Linked DNA regions of Reyranella humidisoli. The protein of the gene in region 2 interacts with the protein of the main gene of each other region in a pairwise test. Links are inferred from orthologs where the notes say so. Each region holds a gene or a part of one and is shown on either strand. Other genes may lie near its edges.

Region 1 (9,136 bases), on a different replicon or contig from region 2:
TCCGTCCGGGCCGAACAGCTTGATGCCGTTGTCCTCGTAAGGATTGTGCGAAGCCGAGATCATCACGCCCACATCGGCGCGCATCGATCTGGTCAGGAAGCCCACGGCAGGCGTCGGGATCGGCCCCAGGAGAAAGACATCGACGCCCACCGACAGGAAGCCGGCCGTCAGCGCCTGCTCCAGCATGTAGCCCGACAGGCGCGTATCCTTGCCGATGACGGCGCGATTGCGATGGGCGCCGCGGCGGAACACCTGTCCCGCGGCCATGCCGATGCGCATCGCCATCTCGGCGGTCATCGGAGAGGTATTGGCGCGGCCGCGAACGCCGTCCGTGCCGAAAAGTGAACGAACCATGACGGCGGTTCTACCGCATCGCCTCGAAGACGGCGAGCGCCTGCCGGGTGGCCGGGACATTGTGGACGCGCACGATGGAGGCTCCGTGCCGCACCGCCTCCACGGCCAGAAAAGCCGAGGCCGGATCGCGATCCGCTGCCCTCTCGACGCCCGTGAGGCGGCCGATGAAGCTCTTGCGCGAGGCGCCGATCAACACCGGATAGCCTGCGTCCGCCAGCCGCCGCGCGCCCGCAATCAAGGCCAGCTCCTCCTCGACCTTCTTGCCGAAGCCGAGACCAGGATCGAGGGCGATGCTCCGGCGCTCGGCGCCGGCCACCACGCAGGCCGCGGCGCGATCGAGCAGGAAACGCCGGACGTCCTCTACCACATCGTCATAGGCCGGACCGGCATAGCGCTCCTCCGGCTTGCCCCGCCGATGCATCAGGACGACCGCCGCCTGCGTGCGTACGATCAGAGGCAGCATCGCCTCATCATCCCTCAGTGCCGAAACGTCGTTGACGATCCGCGCTCCGGCGGCGAGCCCCGCCTCAGCAACGGACGCGCGTCGTGTATCGAGCGAAACGACGGCCCCTTGTCGGGCAAGTCCCTCCACGACCGGCAGGATGCGGCGGCGCTCCTCATCGGGAGACACGGAAGCCGATCCTGGCCTCGTCGATTCACCACCGACGTCCAGGATATCGGCGCCTTCCGAGACGAAACGCAGGCCATCGTCGATGGCCCGCGCCGGGTCGAAGCGTTCCCCGCCGTCGGAGAAGGAGTCGGGCGTCACGTTCACGATCGCCATCACGAGAGGGCGATCGAGGGCGAGGCCCGCGAAGCGTCGCGTCAAACGCCCGGCTGAGGCTCAGGGTTGGCGCCCGGCGCCGGGCCGGTGCTGGTCGGAACCGAGGCACGGCGGCGGCGATCGGAGGTGCCGGCGCCGCCGGTATCGTCGCGCACGACCTTCTCGCCGCGCAGAACAGTACCGATCTCGTCGTTGCTCAACGTCTCGTACTCGAGCAGCGCCCTCGAGATCGTGTGCAGGTCTTCGAGGCGCTCGGTGAGGATCGTGCGGGCACGGCCCTCGGCCTCCTCGATCAGGCGGCGAACCTCCTGGTCGATGAGCTGCGCGGTCGCCTCGGAGACGTTCTGCGTCTGCGTGACGGCGTGCCCCAGGAACACTTCCTGCTCGTTCGCCTGATAGCGGACGCGACCGAGCTTCTCGGACATGCCATAGGCGGTGATCATGCCGCGCGCAGTCTGCGTCGCAACCTGGATGTCGCTGGCGGCGCCCGTCGTCACGTTCTCCGGACCGAACACCAGTTCCTCGGCGAGGCGGCCGCCGAACATGATGGCGAGGCGCGACTCGAGATACTGCTTGGTGTGGCTGAGATGATCGCGCTCGGGCAGCTGCATGGTGACGCCCAGCGCGCGGCCGCGCGGGATGATCGTCACCTTGTGCAGCGGATCGCTTTTCGGCACGTGCATGGCAACCAGCGCATGACCTGCCTCGTGGTAGGCCGTGAGCGTCTTTTCCTCGTCGGTCATCGCCATCGAGCGGCGCTCGGTGCCCATCAGCACCTTGTCCTTCGCGTACTCGAAGTCGCCCATGGTGACGAGACGCTTGCCCACGCGTGCAGCGCGCAGGGCGGCTTCGTTCACGAGGTTGGCCAGATCGGCGCCGGAGAAGCCCGGCGTGCCACGGGCCAGGACGCGAGGATCGACGTCCGGTGCCAGCGGCACCTTGCGCATATGGACCTTCAGGATCTTCTCGCGGCCGCCGACATCGGGGTTCGGCACCATGACCTGGCGGTCGAAGCGGCCCGGACGCAGCAGCGCGGGATCGAGCACGTCGGGACGGTTGGTGGCGGCGATGAGGATGACGCCCTCGTTCGCCTCGAAGCCGTCCATCTCGACCAGCAGCTGATTCAGCGTCTGTTCACGCTCGTCGTTGCCGCCGCCGAGGCCCGCACCGCGATGACGGCCGACCGCGTCGATTTCGTCGATGAACACGATGCAGGGCGCGTTCTTCTTGGCCTGCTCGAACATGTCGCGCACGCGGCTCGCGCCGACGCCCACGAACATTTCGACGAAGTCGGAGCCGGAGATCGTGAAGAAGGGCACGTTGGCCTCGCCCGCGATGGCGCGCGCGAGCAGCGTCTTACCGGTACCCGGAGGACCGACCAGCAAGCAGCCCTTGGGAATCTTGCCGCCCAGGCGCTGGAACTTCTGCGGGTCCTTGAGGAAGTCGACGATCTCCTCGAGTTCGCCCTTGGCCTCGTCGATGCCAGCGACATCGTCGAAGGTCACGCGACCATGCTTCTCGGTGAGCAGGCGCGCCTTGGACTTGCCGAAGCCCATCGCACGGCCGGTGCCGCTCTGCATCTGGCGGAGGAAGAATATGTAGACACCGACCAGCACGAGGACCGGCAGCCAGCTCACGAAGATGCTGCCGAGATTGACGCCCTCTTCCGCTGGACCGGCATCGACGCGGTCGACGTTCTTGATGAGCATCGGCATCAACTGGTCGTCGGGCGGGGTGCTCGGCGCGTAGGTCGAGAACTTCTGCACGCCGTTGCGCGGCTCGCGGAACGTGCCGTTGATCGTATTGCCCTGGATGCGGACGTCCTGGACCTGCCGCTGTTCAACCGCCCGGACGAATTCGGAATAGGAGATGGTGTTTCCGGGAGAACGGGTCGCTCCGCCCTGGAACACGCTGTAGAGCAGCGCTAGCAGGAGAACGATGACGATCCACAGGGCAGCGTTACGATTGAACGGGTTCACTTAGGGCTTCCGTTGGCTAGAGCTACGTTCAAAGATGGGTTGCGGCCGCCGGGTCGCAAGCGAAAAATGCAGCCGGAATCAAAGGCTGTCTGTCTTTCCTGCCACTTTCGGGGCGGACAATCCACACAAGCCGCCGCGAGCCGACAGCCTGACGCAGGAGGAATTGGCACCCCGACAGGGTGAAATCGCTTTCCCGCCCCGATTTCCCGCGTTCGAGCGGCCCCGACAACCGGGCCAGCGCGCGGTCCAGTCGTTCCCGCCGCGGCTGATGGCGACGGCCGCCGATCGCCTGCACGACACGGCTCATCAGCCGGCCGCGAAGGTCCAGGGGCAGGCTTTGCAACATTTCAGGATCGAGGGCGACACCCCCCTCCTCGCCGACCTCGAGAAGCATCACACCAGCCTCCGCCGCCGCGCGTTCATGACCGATGCGCACAAGGTCTGCATCGGACCGGCTGGCATGGCTCACACCGGCAAGGCGCAGCCGCGCCCGCTCGAAGCGCGGATCGACGTTTGACGGGTCGTCGATCCAGGGAACACCGCGGACCTCAAGCGTCGCCGTGAGAGCCGTACGCCGAACCGCCAGCAGGGGCCGCAGCATTCGAACCTCCGGCCACTCGACCAGTGCCGCCATGCCGGCAAGCCCGTCCGGGCCGCTCGACCGGGCGGCGCGCATGGCGATCGTTTCGTCCTGGTCATCGGCGTGATGGGCCACCAGCAGGTGAAGGATTCCGCGCTCCCGGCAGGCCTGCCGCAACAGGCGATAACGGGCGTCGCGGGCAGCTTCCTGCAGGCCCGTCTGCGGCTTGTCGCCCGTCCAGCGCAGCACGGCGCTTTCAATGCCCACCCCCTCGAGCAGGCGGGACGTCGCCAAGGCTTCGTTTAAAGATTCCCGCCTCAGCCCATGGTCCACGATCAGGGCGATGGCGCGCCCCTCCCGGGCGACGGCCCACTCGCTCGCCAGCAGGGCCAGGCACAGCGAATCGCGGCCACCGGAAACGGCCACCGCAAGGTCGGGATGTCTCTCGAAGGGCGCGAAGGGCGCCATCAGACGTTCGAAGGCCGCTCCGCCCAGAGCGGACGGGATGGCGGCGATGCTCACCCGCAGCTGTTCTTCTGCCGCTCCTGGTCGATGCGGCGCTTCTGAAGGTCCGTGGCGCGCGGATAGTCCTGGTTGAAGCGGGCAAAGATGGCGCAGGCGTCGGACTTGCGGCCGAGGTTGGACATCGTGATCCCCAGCTTCAGGAGGTTGTCCGGTCCCTTCGGGCTCGTCTTGTAGACCTTGTAGCCTTCGGCGAATGCCGTCAGCGCATTGTTGTAGTCGCGCCGGGCGTAATAGGTCTCACCCAGCCAGTATTGCGCGTTGCCCGCGAGCTTGTTCTGCGGATTGCGCTGCACGAAGGTCTTGAAGCCGCGTTCGGCGGCGGCGTAGTCGCCCTCCTGCAGTTTCTTGAAGGCCTCGTCGTAAAGCTGATCGCCGGCCGCGGCACCGCCCGGCGCTGCGCCCGGCGTCGGCGCGGGCCCCGAGGGGGTCGCGGGTGCCGCCGCCAGACCGCCCGGACGCGGTGCCGCGCCGCCCGGCTTGCCGCCACCGCCCTTCTCGAGCTGGTCGATTCGGTACTCGTAGTCGGCCTGCATCTTCTCCATCTGCTGCATCAGCGTCGCGTTGCGATGCTGGAGCTGCTCGATCTGACCGGTCATCATCGTCAGCGTCTGCTGAAGCTGATTGAGGCGGTCCTCGATGTAGACGCTGTCGCCACCGCGCTGTGCCGCTGCGGCGGTCGGCAGGGCGAAAACGACGAGAAGAGCGAACCAGGGCGAAAAGATCTTCATGGCAGGCGCTTTGTTCACATCAAACGCGGCCATTTTCAGGCATGCCCGCCCCGCCTCCAAACGAAAACGCCGGTCGCGTGGCGACCGGCGTCTCCTCAATCGCCTCGCTACGAGGCTGAACTACTCCAGCGCAGTGATGGCGCGGCGGTTGCGCGCCCAGGCGGCTTCGTCGGAGCCGACCGGATCGGGACGTTCCTTGCCATAGCTGACGGTCTTGAGGCGCGACGCGGGGATGCCCTGCGCGATCAGGTACTGGCGCGCGGCATTGGCGCGGCGCTCACCGAGCGCCAGGTTGTACTCGCGCGTACCGCGCTCGTCGCAGTGGCCTTCGATGGTGATCTGATAGTTGCCGTACTTCTTCAGCCACTCGGCCTGACGATTCAGCGTCTGGCGGCCGTCTTCGCGAACCGTCGAGGAGTCGGTGTCGAAGAAGACGCGATCGCCGACATTCTGCCGGAAGTCGCCCACCGAGCCGGGCGTCACGGACGTGCTGGCGGCGGAGGCGGTCTGGGTGTCGTTGTTGCTGCAGGCTGCGATGAGGAACATCGCTGCGAGGGCCGACAAGGCCTTGATCATGCTCATCTTTCGATCCACTCCCTGACAGAATCGACCCGGGCGCGGGCTACGCACGGGTCGACAGAAAAGATCATATATTTCGCTACTGCGGAATCAAGGGTGACCACGCCGGGTCCGATGCGTCGGTCGGCGTCGGCACCTGCCGCTCGAAGCGGCCGGTGATATCGACCTGGTGCAGCGTCGCGGAGCCCGCGCGGCCCCCCGAGCTGGGCTGCTGGCGGAAGAACATCAGCACGCGTCCGTTGGGCGCCCAGGTCGGGCCTTCCACGAGGAAGCCGTTGGCCAGCATGCGTTCGCCGCTGCCGTCCGCCCGCATCACGCCGATGCCGAAGCTGCCGGCCGAGATCTTGGTGAAGGCGATGAAGTCGCCACGCGGCGACCAGACCGGCGTGGCGTAGCGGCCTTCGCCGAAGCTGATGCGCCGCTCGCCACCGCCGCCTGCGCTCATGACGTAGAGCTGCTGGGTGCCGCCGCGATCGGAGTTGAACACGATCTGCGCGCCATCGGCCGAGAAGCAGGGCGAGGTGTCGATGGCCGGCGAGTTGGTCAGGCGGCGGAGCTGCCGGCCGCGCACGTCCATCTCGTAGATGTTGGTACGGCCGTTCTCCGCGATGCTCATGACGACCTTGCTGCCGTCGGGGGAGAAGCGCGGCGCGAAGCTCATGCCCGGGAAATTGCCGAGCAGTTCGCGGCGGCCGCTGTCGACGTTCTGTAGATAGACGCGCGGCGGGCCGTTGTTTTCGCCGTACGCCATGTAGACCAGTTCCTGAAGCGTCGGCGAGAAGCGCGGCGTCAGGGCAAGGGTCTTGCCGTCGGTGATGTAGCGATTGTTGGCGCCATCCTGGTCCATGATGGCGATGCGCTTGACCCGGGCATTGGCCGGACCGGTCTCGGAGACATAGGCGACGCGGGTGTCGAAGTAGCCCTCCTCGCCCGTCACGCGCTTGTAGATCGCATCGGAGATGATGTGCGCGAGGCGCCGCCAGTTGTTGGGCTGGCTGGTGAAGGAAAGGCCGGTGGCCTGCTGGCTTGTCACGACGTCCCAGAGCCGGAAGTCGACCTTGATGTTGCCGCCGACCGACGTGACCTGGCCGACGACAAGGCCGGCCGCCCCGACACTGCGCCAGTCCTGGAAACGCGGCGGCGAGGTCGCGTCGACATCCTTCTGGATGTAGGAGCCCGAGGGGATGACGCGAAACAGTCCGCAGTTCTGCAGGTTGTTGCGAATGACACCCGCCATCTGTGCACCCACCGCGTCGCCCTTGAAGTCGACGATGGCGATCGGCACCGGCTCGAAGCTCGGCCGTGTCATATCGATGGTGAGCTGTGCGCGAGCGGTGCTCGCAGCGCCAATCGCGGCAAGCGCCACGCCGCCCAGCAGGGTCGTCCGTCGGTGAAGCATCATGTCGGACCTCTTCATCTCAAGGTTTCTATAGGGTGGAGGGGTCTAGTAGTCGCGTGGATCGAAATTGAATGTGATGGATTTCCAGCTCGTGAACTTTTCTGGCGAAAGCGGCCAGGGCTGGCAACGCGGATTCATGATGGCGCGATGGGCGGCGTCGGCGGCGGCACGATAGACCGGGTCGCTATTGTAGCGCCCGGGATCGCGCAGTTCAGCTTTCACCGGCGTGCCGTTCTGGTTCATTTCAACGACGAACGAAATGATCATCGCTTGGTCACGGGAGCCGCCCTGCGTGTTCCAGCACGGCCGGATCCTCTGGCGCACGCCCTCGATCTCGCTGGCCGTGACGACGGCGGCGAGATTGGGAGCCGCCGGCGCCTGCCGCGTGACCTGCTGCACCGGCTTGGGCTGCTGCTCGGGCGTCTGCACCTTCGACGGCGACTGCTTGTTCTTCAGGATGTCGTCGATCATCGAATCGACGCTCTGCTTCGGTGGTGTCGGCTTCGGCGGCGGCGGTTTGGGCGGCTCGGGCTTCTTCACCTCGGGCGCGGGCTTGGGCGGCTCCGGCGGCTTCTCCACCTTCGGCGGCTCTGGCTCCTTGGGCTTCATCGCCACGAGATCCTCGACCGGCTTCGCGGCCTCCGTCTTCGGCTTCTCCTCCGGCTTCGGGGGGGCCGGCGGCTTGGGCGGCTCGACCACTTCCGGTGGCTTGGGAGTCGGCGGCGACGGCGGCGGTTCGGCCGACTTGGGCGGCGGCGCCTTTGTCGTCTCCTGGGCGATCGGCACGTCCTTGGGCTGCGGCGGCGGATTGCCCACCGTCGGCGCAGCGGCCTTTGCGGCGATGGCCTCGAACTCGACCATCACGGGCTCGGGTTCCAACGGCGGCGGCTTGCCGAAGAAGTCGAGGTTCAGCACCGCCGCCCCCAGCACGAAGACGTGCACCATCGACGACACGATCGCCGGTGTGCGCATTTCGATACTGGAAGGGTGACGCCGAGCCATCGCCTGTCTGGATCCGTCTCTCTTAACGCCGCTGGGCCGGCGCCTGGGGTTGCGGCGTAGGCGCCCGCGGCGCGGGCTGGGCCGGCGTGGCCGGGCTCACCGTGCCGCCGCCTCGTCCGAGCGCCTGCGCCTGCTCGCCGAGCAGGCCGAGCTGGCGGAAACCGCTGTCGATCACCACACCCATGACCTCCATCATCTTCCCGTAGTCGACACTCTTGTCGCCACGCATGAAGACGCGCTGGTCGGGCTTCTCCTCATGGATCGCCTTCAGCTTGGCGCCGAGCTCGGCCACGTCGTACTTGGTCTCGCCGAGGAAAACCTCGCCCTGGGAATTGACCGAGACGACCATCGGCTCGTCCTTGCCGCCGACTTGGCTGGCGCTGGTCTTCGGCAGGTCGACCGGCACGCCGACCTGCAGGAGCGGCGCCGTCACCATGAAGATGATCAGCAACACCAGCATGACGTCGACGAGCGGCGTCACGTTGATGTCGGCGATGGGCGTATAGCTTCGCCGCTTGAACTTGCTGCCCGACGAGTTGGCGCCGGGTGCCGGAATGACGCCGGACATCAGACCTGTTCCTCGAGCTGCCGCGACAGGATGGTGATGAACTCACCGGCGAAGGCCTCGAGCTGCTGGGCGTAGCGCGAGACCTGGCCTGACAGGATGTTGTAGGCGGCGGCTGCGGGAATGGCGGCCACCAGGCCGATGGCGGTCGCGAACAGCGCCTCCGAGATGCCGGGCGCCACCACCGCAAGCGAGGTGTTCTTGGACTGCGCGATGTGGCTGAAGCTGTTCATGATGCCCCACACCGTGCCGAACAGGCCGACGAAGGTGGCGTTGGCGCCGACGGTGGCGAGGAAACCCAGGCGCTTTTCGATCGCCTCCATCTCGCGCTGGATGGTGACGCCCATCACCTGCTCGATACGCTGGCGCAATGCCGCGCGCGCCGTAGCGCTCGACGCCAGGCCCTTGGAGACCGAGCGGCGCCATTCGCGCATGGCGGCGGAGAAGATACTCGACATGGGATCGTCCGGCTTGGCGCCGACGCGGTCGTAGAGGTCCTCGAGCGAAACGCCCGACCAGAACGTGTCTTCGAAGGTCTGGGCGCTGCGCTTCAGCGAGCGCAGGCGGAGAACCTTCTCGAAGATGATCGCCCATGACCAGAACGAGGCCAGAAGCAGCAGGATCATGATGGCTTTCACGAC
Region 2 (9,161 bases):
GAAATGGCGGAACAGTTCGGGTGCGCCATGAGCCTTGAGACCGGGCCAGGCCGGATCGGGCTGGCGGTCGAAGACCGCCCGCGCCTCGGCCTCGATACCGCCCGCCAGCATGACGTCGAAGCGTCGCTCGATGCGTTCGCGCAGCCAGGTCCGGTCAGGGGACAGCAGCACCGTCACGAACCGCCAGGGCGCGGTCGAGGCCTCGCCCTCCTGCCAGGCACTCAAGGGGCGGCCCGTGGCCTGCCAGACTTCCCAGGCGCGGACATGGCGCTGGCGGTCACCCGGCTTCAGCCGGCCGACGAGGACGGGATCGTGCTCGGCCAGCCGGGCCCGGAAGGCTGCCGGACCCAGCGCGGCCCAGTCGGCATTGGCCTGCTCCCGAAGCTCGGGCGGCGCGTCGGGTATCGGTGCGATGCCCTTCATCAGGGTGCGCAGGTAGAGGCCCGAGCCGCCGCACAGGATGGGCACGCGGCCGGCGGCCCGCGCCCGCTCGATCTCCCCGCTGGCCAGCGTGCGCCAACTTGCCGCCGACACGGTCTCGCCGAGGGGTACCACGCCATAGAGCGCGTGCGGCGCCCGCGCCTGCTCCTCGGGCGCCGGCTGCGCCGTCAGGATCGGGAAGGCGTCGTAGGTCTGCATCGCGTCGGCGTTGATCACCGTGCCGCCGCGACGCTCGGCCAGCGCGAGCGCCAGCGCCGACTTGCCGCTGGCGGTCGGTCCGGTGACGACGATGACAGGAGCTTTTGCCTGCGAAACCATGAGCCGGCGCACTGTTTGCAAATCCGCGACCCCGACGCTAGAGCCGGGGCGTGAAAAACGTACTGGTCCTCATCTCCAATCCCGCCCGTCCCGCCCTCACCGAGGCGGTCGTGGCGGCCGCCGCCGAAGCGCTGAAGCGTGCCGGCGCCACCGTCGGCCAACCCGACTGGCTGGCCCCCGGCATCGCCTGCGATCTGCCGTTCGACGGCGCGGCCGCGCCGCCCGCCCTTCCTGATGTCGATGCGATCGTCCTCGCCTCGCAGGGCCGGCGCAAGAAGCTGCTCGTCGCGGACATGGAATCGACCATGATCCACAACGAGATGCTCGACGAACTGGCCGACTTTCTCGGCCTGCGCGAGAAAATCGCCGGCATCACCGCCCGCGCCATGAACGGCGAGATCGATTTCGCCGGAGCGCTCGAGGAGCGGGTCGGGCTGCTGAAGGGACTGCCGGTCGGCAAGCTGGACGAGGCCGCAACGCGCATCCGCTACATGCCGGGCGGCGCCACCCTGGTCGCAACCATGAAGAAGCACGGCGCCTATTGCGCGCTGGTCTCGGGCGGCTTCACCTATTTTACGTCGATGGTACGCAAGAAGCTGGGCTTCGACTTCGATGCCGCCAACGTGCTGGAACATGACGGCACCTCACTGGCCGGTACGGTCGGCCGCCCGATCCTCGGCAAGGAAGCCAAGTTCACGACCCTGCAGCGGCTGGCCGGCGAACACGACATCACCATCGCCGATGCCGTGACCGTCGGCGACGGCGCCAATGACCTGCCGATGCTGAAGGCCGCCGGCCTCGGCGTCGCCTTCCATGCCAAACCTGCCGTGGCGGCCGAAGTGCCGGCCGGCATCAACCACGGCGACCTGAGCGCGCTGCTCTACCTGCAGGGCTATCGCCTGAGCGACTTCGAAGAGAGGAAAGACCCATGACAGACATCCAGCAGATCGTCCTCGCCAAGCGCCCCGAGGGCGACGTCACTGCCGATTGCTTCCGCGCCGAAACGGTTGCGCTCCCCGCCCTGGCCGACGGCCAGATCCTGGTGGCGCAACGCTTCCTGTCGCTCGATCCCTACATGCGGCCGCGCATGACCGAACTGCGCTCCTACACGCCGCCCTTCGAACTCGACAAGCCGCTGACCGGCGGCTCGGTCGGCGAGGTCGTCGAGTCGAAGAACCCGCGCTACGCCAAGGGCGACATCGTGATGGGCATGCTGAACTGGGCCACCCACACGGTCCATGACGGCAAGGGCCTGCGCAAGATCGATGCGGCCGGCATCCCGCTCTCGGCCTATCTCGGCGTGCTGGGCATGCCGAGCTTCACCGCCTGGTACGGCATCAAGCACATCTGCAAGCCCAAGGCCGGCGAGACGGTGTTCGTCTCCGCCGCGACCGGCGCGGTCGGCCAGGTGGCGGGCCAACTCGCCAAGCTGGCGGGCGCGCATGTCGTGGGCTGCGCCGGCGACGAGCAGAAGTGCCAGTGGGCGGTGCGCGAGGCGGGCTACGACGCCTGCTTCAACCACAAGACCGAGCGCGACGTGGGCGCGGTGCTCGACAAGCTCTGCCCCCAGGGTATCGATGCCGATTTCGAGAATGTCGGCGGCAGGATCTTCCACGCCGTCTTCGCGCGCCTGAACAATTTCGGCCGCGTCGCCTTCTGCGGCGCCATCTCGGAATACCAGGACGCCACGCCGATCGCAGGCCCCGAGAAGATGTTCACCATCGTCCAGCGCCGCCTGACCCTGCAGGGCTTCATCGTCTCCGACCACGTGGCCCTCATGGGCGAGTTCGTGAACGAGGTCGGCGGGCTGGTGGCGTCGGGCAAGCTCAAGAGTCGCGAGACGGTGATCGACGGGCTCGCCAAGGCACCCGAAGCCTTCATGGGCCTGCTGAAGGGCGAGAACTTCGGCAAACTGGTGGTTAAGGTCGGCTGACCTGTTTGTCGTCTGAGCGCCAGCGAAGGACCTCCCGCCAACAACGCAGGACGCAATCTGGTCGTTCGGCGAGGTCTTTCGCTCTGCTCAAGACGGCAGAGAAACAAAAAAGGCCGCGCGGTGCGCGGCCTTTTCGTTTGTCTGGAGGCGAAACCTATTTCTGCAGACGGAGCGCCGCGAACCTGGGGTCGCCCTGGCGTTCGACGAACAGGAGCACGGAGCGCTTCTTCTGCTGCTGCAGCTTGGTCACGAGTTCGGTGACCTCCTGCGGCGTCGTGACCGGCTTCTGGTCGACCTCGAGGATGACGTCGCCCGCCTGGAGCTGCTTCTCGGCGGCCGGGCTGTTGGGCGCCACCTTGGTGATGATCACGCCCTTCACCTGGTCGGAGAGACCATAGCGCTCGCGCAGCTGGTCGGTGACTTTCTGCAGGGAAAGGCCGAGCTGCTCGATGGTCGAGGTCACCGGCTGGTCGGGCTCGGCCGGCTTCTTCGTTCCCTGCGCCGACGTGTTCTGCTTCTCGGCCTCTTCCTGCTCACCGACGCGCAGCTTCAGCGGCACTTCCTTGGCCCCGCGCCAGACGACGACGTCGACGGTGTTGCCCACCCGGGCATTGGCGACGATCTTCGGGAAGCGGCGCAGGTCGAGGACATCCTGGCCGCCGAACGAGATGATGATGTCGTTGCGCTTCAGGCCCGCCTTGGCGGCAGGGCCGTCAGCCGTGACATTGGCCACCAGCACACCGCGGGCACGGTCGAGGCCGAAGGAATCGGCGATATCGTCGGTGACGCTCTGGTAGCTGACGCCGATCCAGCCGCGCTTGACCTTGCCGAACTCGCGCAGCTGGTCGGCGACCTGCTTCACGAGATTCGACGGGATGGAGAAGGCGAGGCCGGCATTGGTGCCGGAGGGCGAGTAGATCGCGGTATTGACGCCGATCACCTCGCCGTCGGTGTTGAACAGCGGACCGCCCGAGTTGCCCTTGTTGATGGCGGCGTCGGTCTGCAGGTAGTCGTCGAGTGAGTCGTTCAGCGAACGGCCGCGCGCCGAAATGATGCCGGCCGTCACCGAATGGCCCATGCCGAACGGATTGCCGATGGCGATCACCCAGTCGCCGACCCGCGACTTGTCGGAATCGCCCCACTTCACCGCCGGCAGGGGCTTCTTGTTCGGCGGCTCGACCTTCAGCAGGGCCAGGTCGATGCGGCTGTCGGAGCCGATCAGCTTGGCCTTGAGCTGGGTGTCGTCGCGGAAGATGACCGTGATGTCCTCGGCGCCCTGGATGACGTGGTTGTTGGTGACGATGTAGCCCTCGCCGTCGATCACGAACCCGGAGCCCAGCGAGGTACCGCGACGCTTCTGCTGCTCCTCGCCACCCTTCTTGTCGAAGAACTCCTTGAAGAGCTCCTCGAAGGGCGAGCCCGGCGGAAGCTGCGGCATGTCGCGCAGCCGCGGACCCTGCTGGGGCACGTTCTGCGTCGTCGTGATGTTGACGACGGTCGGCATCAATTTGTCGACCAGCTCGGAAAAGCTTTCCGTCGGCTGGCGCGCCCAAGCCGGCTCCGTCGCCACAAGACCAAGCGACGCGATGGCCGCGAGAGCGGCTCCTCTGAAATAGCCTTGAAAATCAGCTAGAATCACGACCGACCTCCAACGGCGCTCAAGGCCAAACGGTCGGTACGGCCGGCGCCGCGCGTTAGAGTTCCTGTCTACCTGCGGCCCGATTGTGGCGCAAATAAAGAGGCCGTTATCAGGCCCGTATTTGCTGCGTTTTTCACGTGTCTCCAAAAAGAAACCGGCGGCGTGGCAGGAGTGCCACAGCCGCCGGTCCGGTACGGTTCTTGCCGGGTTCTACTTCTTCAGTGCCGGTATTCCGGACGGGTCGTTGAAGTAGCGGAAGAAGTCGTTGTCCGGGCTGAGCAGCATGGTCGAGCCACCCGAACCGAACGCCTGCTTGTAGGCCTCCATGCGCCGGTAGAAGCCGTAGAAGTCCTTATCCTTGCTGAAGGCCTTGGCGTAGATCTCGGTCGCGGCGGCATCCGCCTCGCCCTTCAGTATCTGGCCCTTCAGCCCGGCGTCGGCCTTGATGACCGCAACCTCGCGGTCGGCCGTCGCCTTGATGCGGGCGTTCTCCTCGTCGCCCTCGGCTCGGAGCTGGCCGGCCTCGCGCTCGCGGTCGGTCTTCATGCGGTTGTAGACCGACTGGGAGTTGGCCTGGGGCAGATCGGCGCGCTTGATACGCACGTCGACCGTCTGGACACCCAGTTCCATGGTCTTGCCGTTCACCCGCTTGGTGATCTCGTCCATCAGGTTGGCGCGCTGGTCGGTCAGCACCGCATGCAGCGGCACCGACGACAGGACGCCACGGATTTCCGAGTTGATCAGCGAGTCGAGCAGGCCGCGCAGGGTCGTCTCGCCTCCCGGCACGGTCTGCGCATAAAGTTTGGCCGCGACGATCTTGTAGCGGGCATAGGCATCGACCACGAGGCGCTTCTGGTCGCCCGCGATGATCTCGAACTCCTCGGCTTCGTAGTCGAGCAGCCGGCGGTCGATCCGCTGGATGTCCTGGATCAGCGGGATCTTGGCGTAGAGGCCAGGTTGCGTCTTCGGTTCGCCGACGATGGCACCGAACTGCCGGACCAGGACCTGCTTGGTCGGGTCGACCGTGTAGAAGGTCTGGGTCACGAGGAAACCCAGGACCGCGAGCGCGATCAGCGCGATGATCGAACGGTTGCTCATCGCGTGGCTCCCGGCAAAGGCTGCGGCGCCGGTCGTGGTTGCGGGCCGACTCCCGGCGTCTGACCCGAGCGCAGCTCGGGCAGCGGCAGGTAGGGCAGCACGCCCCCATTGTTGGTCGTTCCCTTGTCGACCAGCACCTTGTTCACGTTGCGGAGCACCTCTTCCATCGTGTCGAGATACAGACGCTCCGTGGTGATGTCCTTGGCCTTGGCCCACTGCTCGTAGACCTGGTCGAAGCGCTGCGCATCGCCGCTTGCACGGGCGACGATCTCGGCCTTGTAGGCCTCGGAGCGCTGGACGATCGACTCGGCTTCACCCTTGGCCCGCGGAAGCTGCTGGTTGCGGTAGGTATTGCCCTCGTTGATCAGTTTCTCCTTGTCGGCACGCGCCGCCTGGACGTCGCGGAACGCCGCGATGACCTCCTGCGGGGGGTCGACGCGCAGAAGCTGGATCTGCGAGATGCGGACGCCCAGCCCGTATTCGTCGAGGATGCCCTGCAGCAGATCCTTGGTGTCCTGCTCGATGCGGCTGCGGCCCTCGGTCTGGGCGTATTGCAGGTTCGACTTGCCGATGACCTCACGCATTGCGGCTTCGGCGCCGGAGCGGACGTTCTCCTCAGGATTGCGCACGTCGAATGCGTACTTGAAGACGTCCTTGATCTGCCAGAGCACGGCGAACTCGATGTCGACGATGTTCTCGTCGCCAGTCAGCATCAGGTTTTCGGTCGAAGTCGGACGCGGACCGCGCGTGTAAGGAGTTGAAGCCTGGGCGCCGCGGGAGCCGAGGACGGTGCGCCGCTGATCCTGCACGTTCACGACCACGACATTTCCGATCGGTGCGGGCAGATTGTAGTGCAGGCCAGGCTCGACGGGCTTGCCGTAGGGCTTGCCGAACACGAGCTGGATCGCCTGCTGGTTGGGCTGCACGCGGAAGAAGCCGGTCGCCAGCCAGATCACCAGCGCGCCGAGCACCACGAGGGCAATGCCCTTGTAGGTGCCGAAACCGCCGGGCATGAGGTTCTTGAGCCGCTCTTGGCCCTTGCGGATGACGTCTTCCATGTCGGGGGGACGCCGCGAGCCGAAGGGGCCGCCACCGCCGCCGCCTCCACCGCCACGGTTGCCGCCGCCACCGCCACCACCCCAGGGACCGCCGCCGCCACCAGAGCCGCCGCCTCCACCGCCGCCGCCCCAGGGGCCGCCGCCGTTGTTATTCCACGCCATCGTTCACCTCAGGGCCCCTGCTTGCCGCGCGTTCGCGCGTTGTCGCTTTTGATTTCCACACGAGCTGCATATATGTGACGGCAGGCCCACCTTCAATCAAGCGGCGGACATGAAAATGCGCCGAGGCGGAAGAAGCAGAACATGGCGGAAATAAGCGAATCGGCCATCCGGAAGGTTCTCGAAACCGTCATCGATCCGGCGACCGGCCGCAGCGTCGAGGCGCTGGGCATGGTGAGCGGCATCGCCACGCGCTCTGGTCATGTCGCGGTCACGCTCGAAGTCGACCCCGCTCGCGGCACGGCCCTCGAGCCGCTGCGCCAGGCCTGCGAGCAGGCGATCCGCGCCATGCCGGGGGTTCTCTCCGCAACCGCGGTGATGACCGCCGAGCGCGCCGCGGCGACGCCCCGCCCCGCCCCGCCTCCCGCACCGGGCAATCACGGCCATGCGCACGGGCACAGCCATGGCGCGCCTGCGGGCAAGACCACGGGCGGCGGTGGCCGCATCGACGTGCCGGGCGTGAAACACATCATCGCCGTGGCGTCGGGCAAGGGCGGCGTCGGCAAGTCGACGACCGCTGTCAACCTGGCGCTCGGCCTCGCGGCCAACGGCCTCTCGGCGGGCCTGCTCGACGCCGACATCTACGGCCCGTCGATGCCGCGCATGCTGGGCGTGACCGAGAAGCCGGAGTCGGCCGATGGCAAGATGCTGAAGCCGATCGAGCGCTTCGGGCTCAAGACCATGTCGATCGGCTACATCGTGAACGAGGACACGCCGATGATCTGGCGCGGTCCCATGGTGTCGAGCGCGCTCGAGCAGATGCTGCGCGACGTGACCTGGGGTGACCTCGACGTGCTGGTCGTCGACATGCCGCCGGGCACCGGCGACGCCCAGCTCACCCTCGCCCAGCGCGTGGCGCTGGCCGGCGCCGTCATCGTCTCGACGCCGCAGGACATCGCCCTCGTCGACGCGCGCAAGGGCCTCGCCATGTTCCGCAAGGTCGCCGTGCCGGTGCTCGGCATCGTCGAGAACATGAGCTACTTCCTCTGCCCCAAGTGCGGCGAGCGCTCGGAGATCTTCGGCCACGGCGGCGCCCGCGAGGAAGCCGACAAGCTGGGCGTTCCGTTTCTCGGCGAGATCCCGCTGCACCTCGACATCCGCACCACGTCCGACAGCGGCCATCCCATCGTCGTGTCGAAGCCCGACAGCGCCCACGCGCAGGCCTACAAGAACATCGCCGGCCGCATGTGGAAGCAGCTGACCGCCAACCAGCGCGGCGCCCGCAAGGCCCCGAACATCGTGGTGCAGTAGCTCGAGATTGCCTCCCCATTCACATGGGGAGGTGGCGCCGTCTCGCGGCTTGTAACCAAGCCGCTGAGGCGACGGAGGGGTCATGACCCCATCGCCCTCGTAAGACGAGGGCACTTCCGCATCTGAATGGGGAAGGGCTTACTTTTTCGTCTTGCGCCTGCTCGGCCGCCAGCCCACGCGCCATTTGCCGATCATGCCGTGGACGCCGATCATCGAGCCGGCGACCAGTTCGAGCGCGAGGAAGCGGCGGTCCTCGACCCAACCGGGGAGCTGGATGTTCAGTGCGAGATCGCGGCGAAAGCCGAACTGGTTGTAGTACTCGGGATCCCCGACCAGGATGATGCGGCTGTGGCCCAGCATGCGCGACTGCGCCATCGAATGCCACATCAGCGCCTTGCCGTAGCCCAGGCCGCGCAGTTCGGGCGAGATGGCGAGCGGGCCCAGCATGATGGCGGGCCACTTCTCGTTGACCAGGATCGGCCAGTTGCGGATCGACGCCACCATCCGGTCCTTCTGGTCGATGGCGACGAAGCACAACTCGCGGATCGGCTTCACGCCCTCGCGCAGCCGGTAGACCGTCTTCTGCTGGCGGTCGGGCCCGAAGGCCGCCTCGTTCATCTCCTCGACCGCCGTGTTGTCGCGCGGCCGCTCGCGCAGCAGCCGCAGCCGGCCGGGATCGCGGATCACGTCGCCTGACCGAGGGCGGCCATCAGCTCGCGCCATTCGCGGGCGCTCAAGCCGCTCGACTTCTGGTCGACCGTCTCGCCCGCCAGCATGCGCTTCACGATGGCGAGGCCGGTCTTGGAGAGATGCGTGCCGCCCAGCCGGTATTCGACGAAAGCGTCGTGGCTGATCGGGCACCAGCGCTTCAGCGTGTCGAGCATGGTCTCGGCGTAGACGCGGATCTCGTACTGCGCATGGGCGTCGGCCCGCAGCGACAGGAAGTGCATGAGATTGTGGAGGTTGGTCTTCCAGTACCACTGCGTATAGAAGCCGAGCGACAGGTTCATGCGGGCCAGTTCGCGCGCGAGGCCCGATCGCTCGGGATCGAGCGGCGCACCGGCTTCACCCTCGTTCAGCATCTCGAGATAGTGCTCGTAGACCAGCTCGGCGTCCTTCTTCAGCAGGTCGAAGACGCGCTCCGCCTCCTTGCCCGCCAGCACGGCGTCGCGCCCCTGCCGGTTCATCGCGCTCTGCGCGGCGA

Evidence for each region.
Region 1: the proteins of hflC (region 2) and ftsH interact in binary tests that used the Escherichia coli proteins (3 or more experiments, as listed by UniProt). The link is inferred for Reyranella humidisoli from one-to-one orthologs.

What each region holds. Positions count from the first base shown.
Region 1 is NZ_JAHOPB010000002.1:765,719-774,854, reverse strand. The notes cover bases 649-3,623. They hold ftsH (ATP-dependent zinc metalloprotease FtsH), read right to left. Parts: upstream 3,118-3,623; coding sequence 1,180-3,117; downstream 649-1,179. Other genes in these bases: tilS (tRNA lysidine(34) synthetase TilS), read right to left, coding at 3,146-3,623; folP (dihydropteroate synthase), read right to left, coding at 649-1,138. In the rest of the region: glmM (phosphoglucosamine mutase), read right to left, coding at 1-354; more of folP, read right to left, coding at 365-648; more of tilS, read right to left, coding at 3,624-4,219; tol-pal system protein YbgF, read right to left, coding at 4,216-4,950; peptidoglycan-associated lipoprotein Pal, read right to left, coding at 5,071-5,532; Tol-Pal system beta propeller repeat protein TolB, read right to left, coding at 5,609-6,931; cell envelope integrity protein TolA, read right to left, coding at 6,974-7,900; protein TolR, read right to left, coding at 7,953-8,498; protein TolQ, read right to left, coding at 8,498-9,136. UniProt on the Escherichia coli protein: Acts as a processive, ATP-dependent zinc metallopeptidase for both cytoplasmic and membrane proteins. Plays a role in the quality control of integral membrane proteins.
Region 2 is NZ_JAHOPB010000001.1:2,120,502-2,129,662, reverse strand. What follows is about bases 3,486-6,485. They hold hflC (protease modulator HflC), read right to left. Parts: upstream 5,430-6,485; coding sequence 4,542-5,429; downstream 3,486-4,541. Other genes in these bases: hflK (FtsH protease activity modulator HflK), read right to left, coding at 5,426-6,485; KQ910_RS10355 (DegQ family serine endoprotease), read right to left, coding at 3,486-4,331. In the rest of the region: tRNA (adenosine(37)-N6)-dimethylallyltransferase MiaA, read right to left, coding at 1-759; KQ910_RS10360 (NADP-dependent oxidoreductase), read left to right, coding at 1,688-2,692; more of KQ910_RS10355, read right to left, coding at 2,847-3,485; more of hflK, read right to left, coding at 6,486-6,649; iron-sulfur cluster carrier protein ApbC, read left to right, coding at 6,791-7,957; KQ910_RS10335 (GNAT family N-acetyltransferase), read right to left, coding at 8,096-8,644; thyX (FAD-dependent thymidylate synthase), read right to left, coding at 8,641-9,161.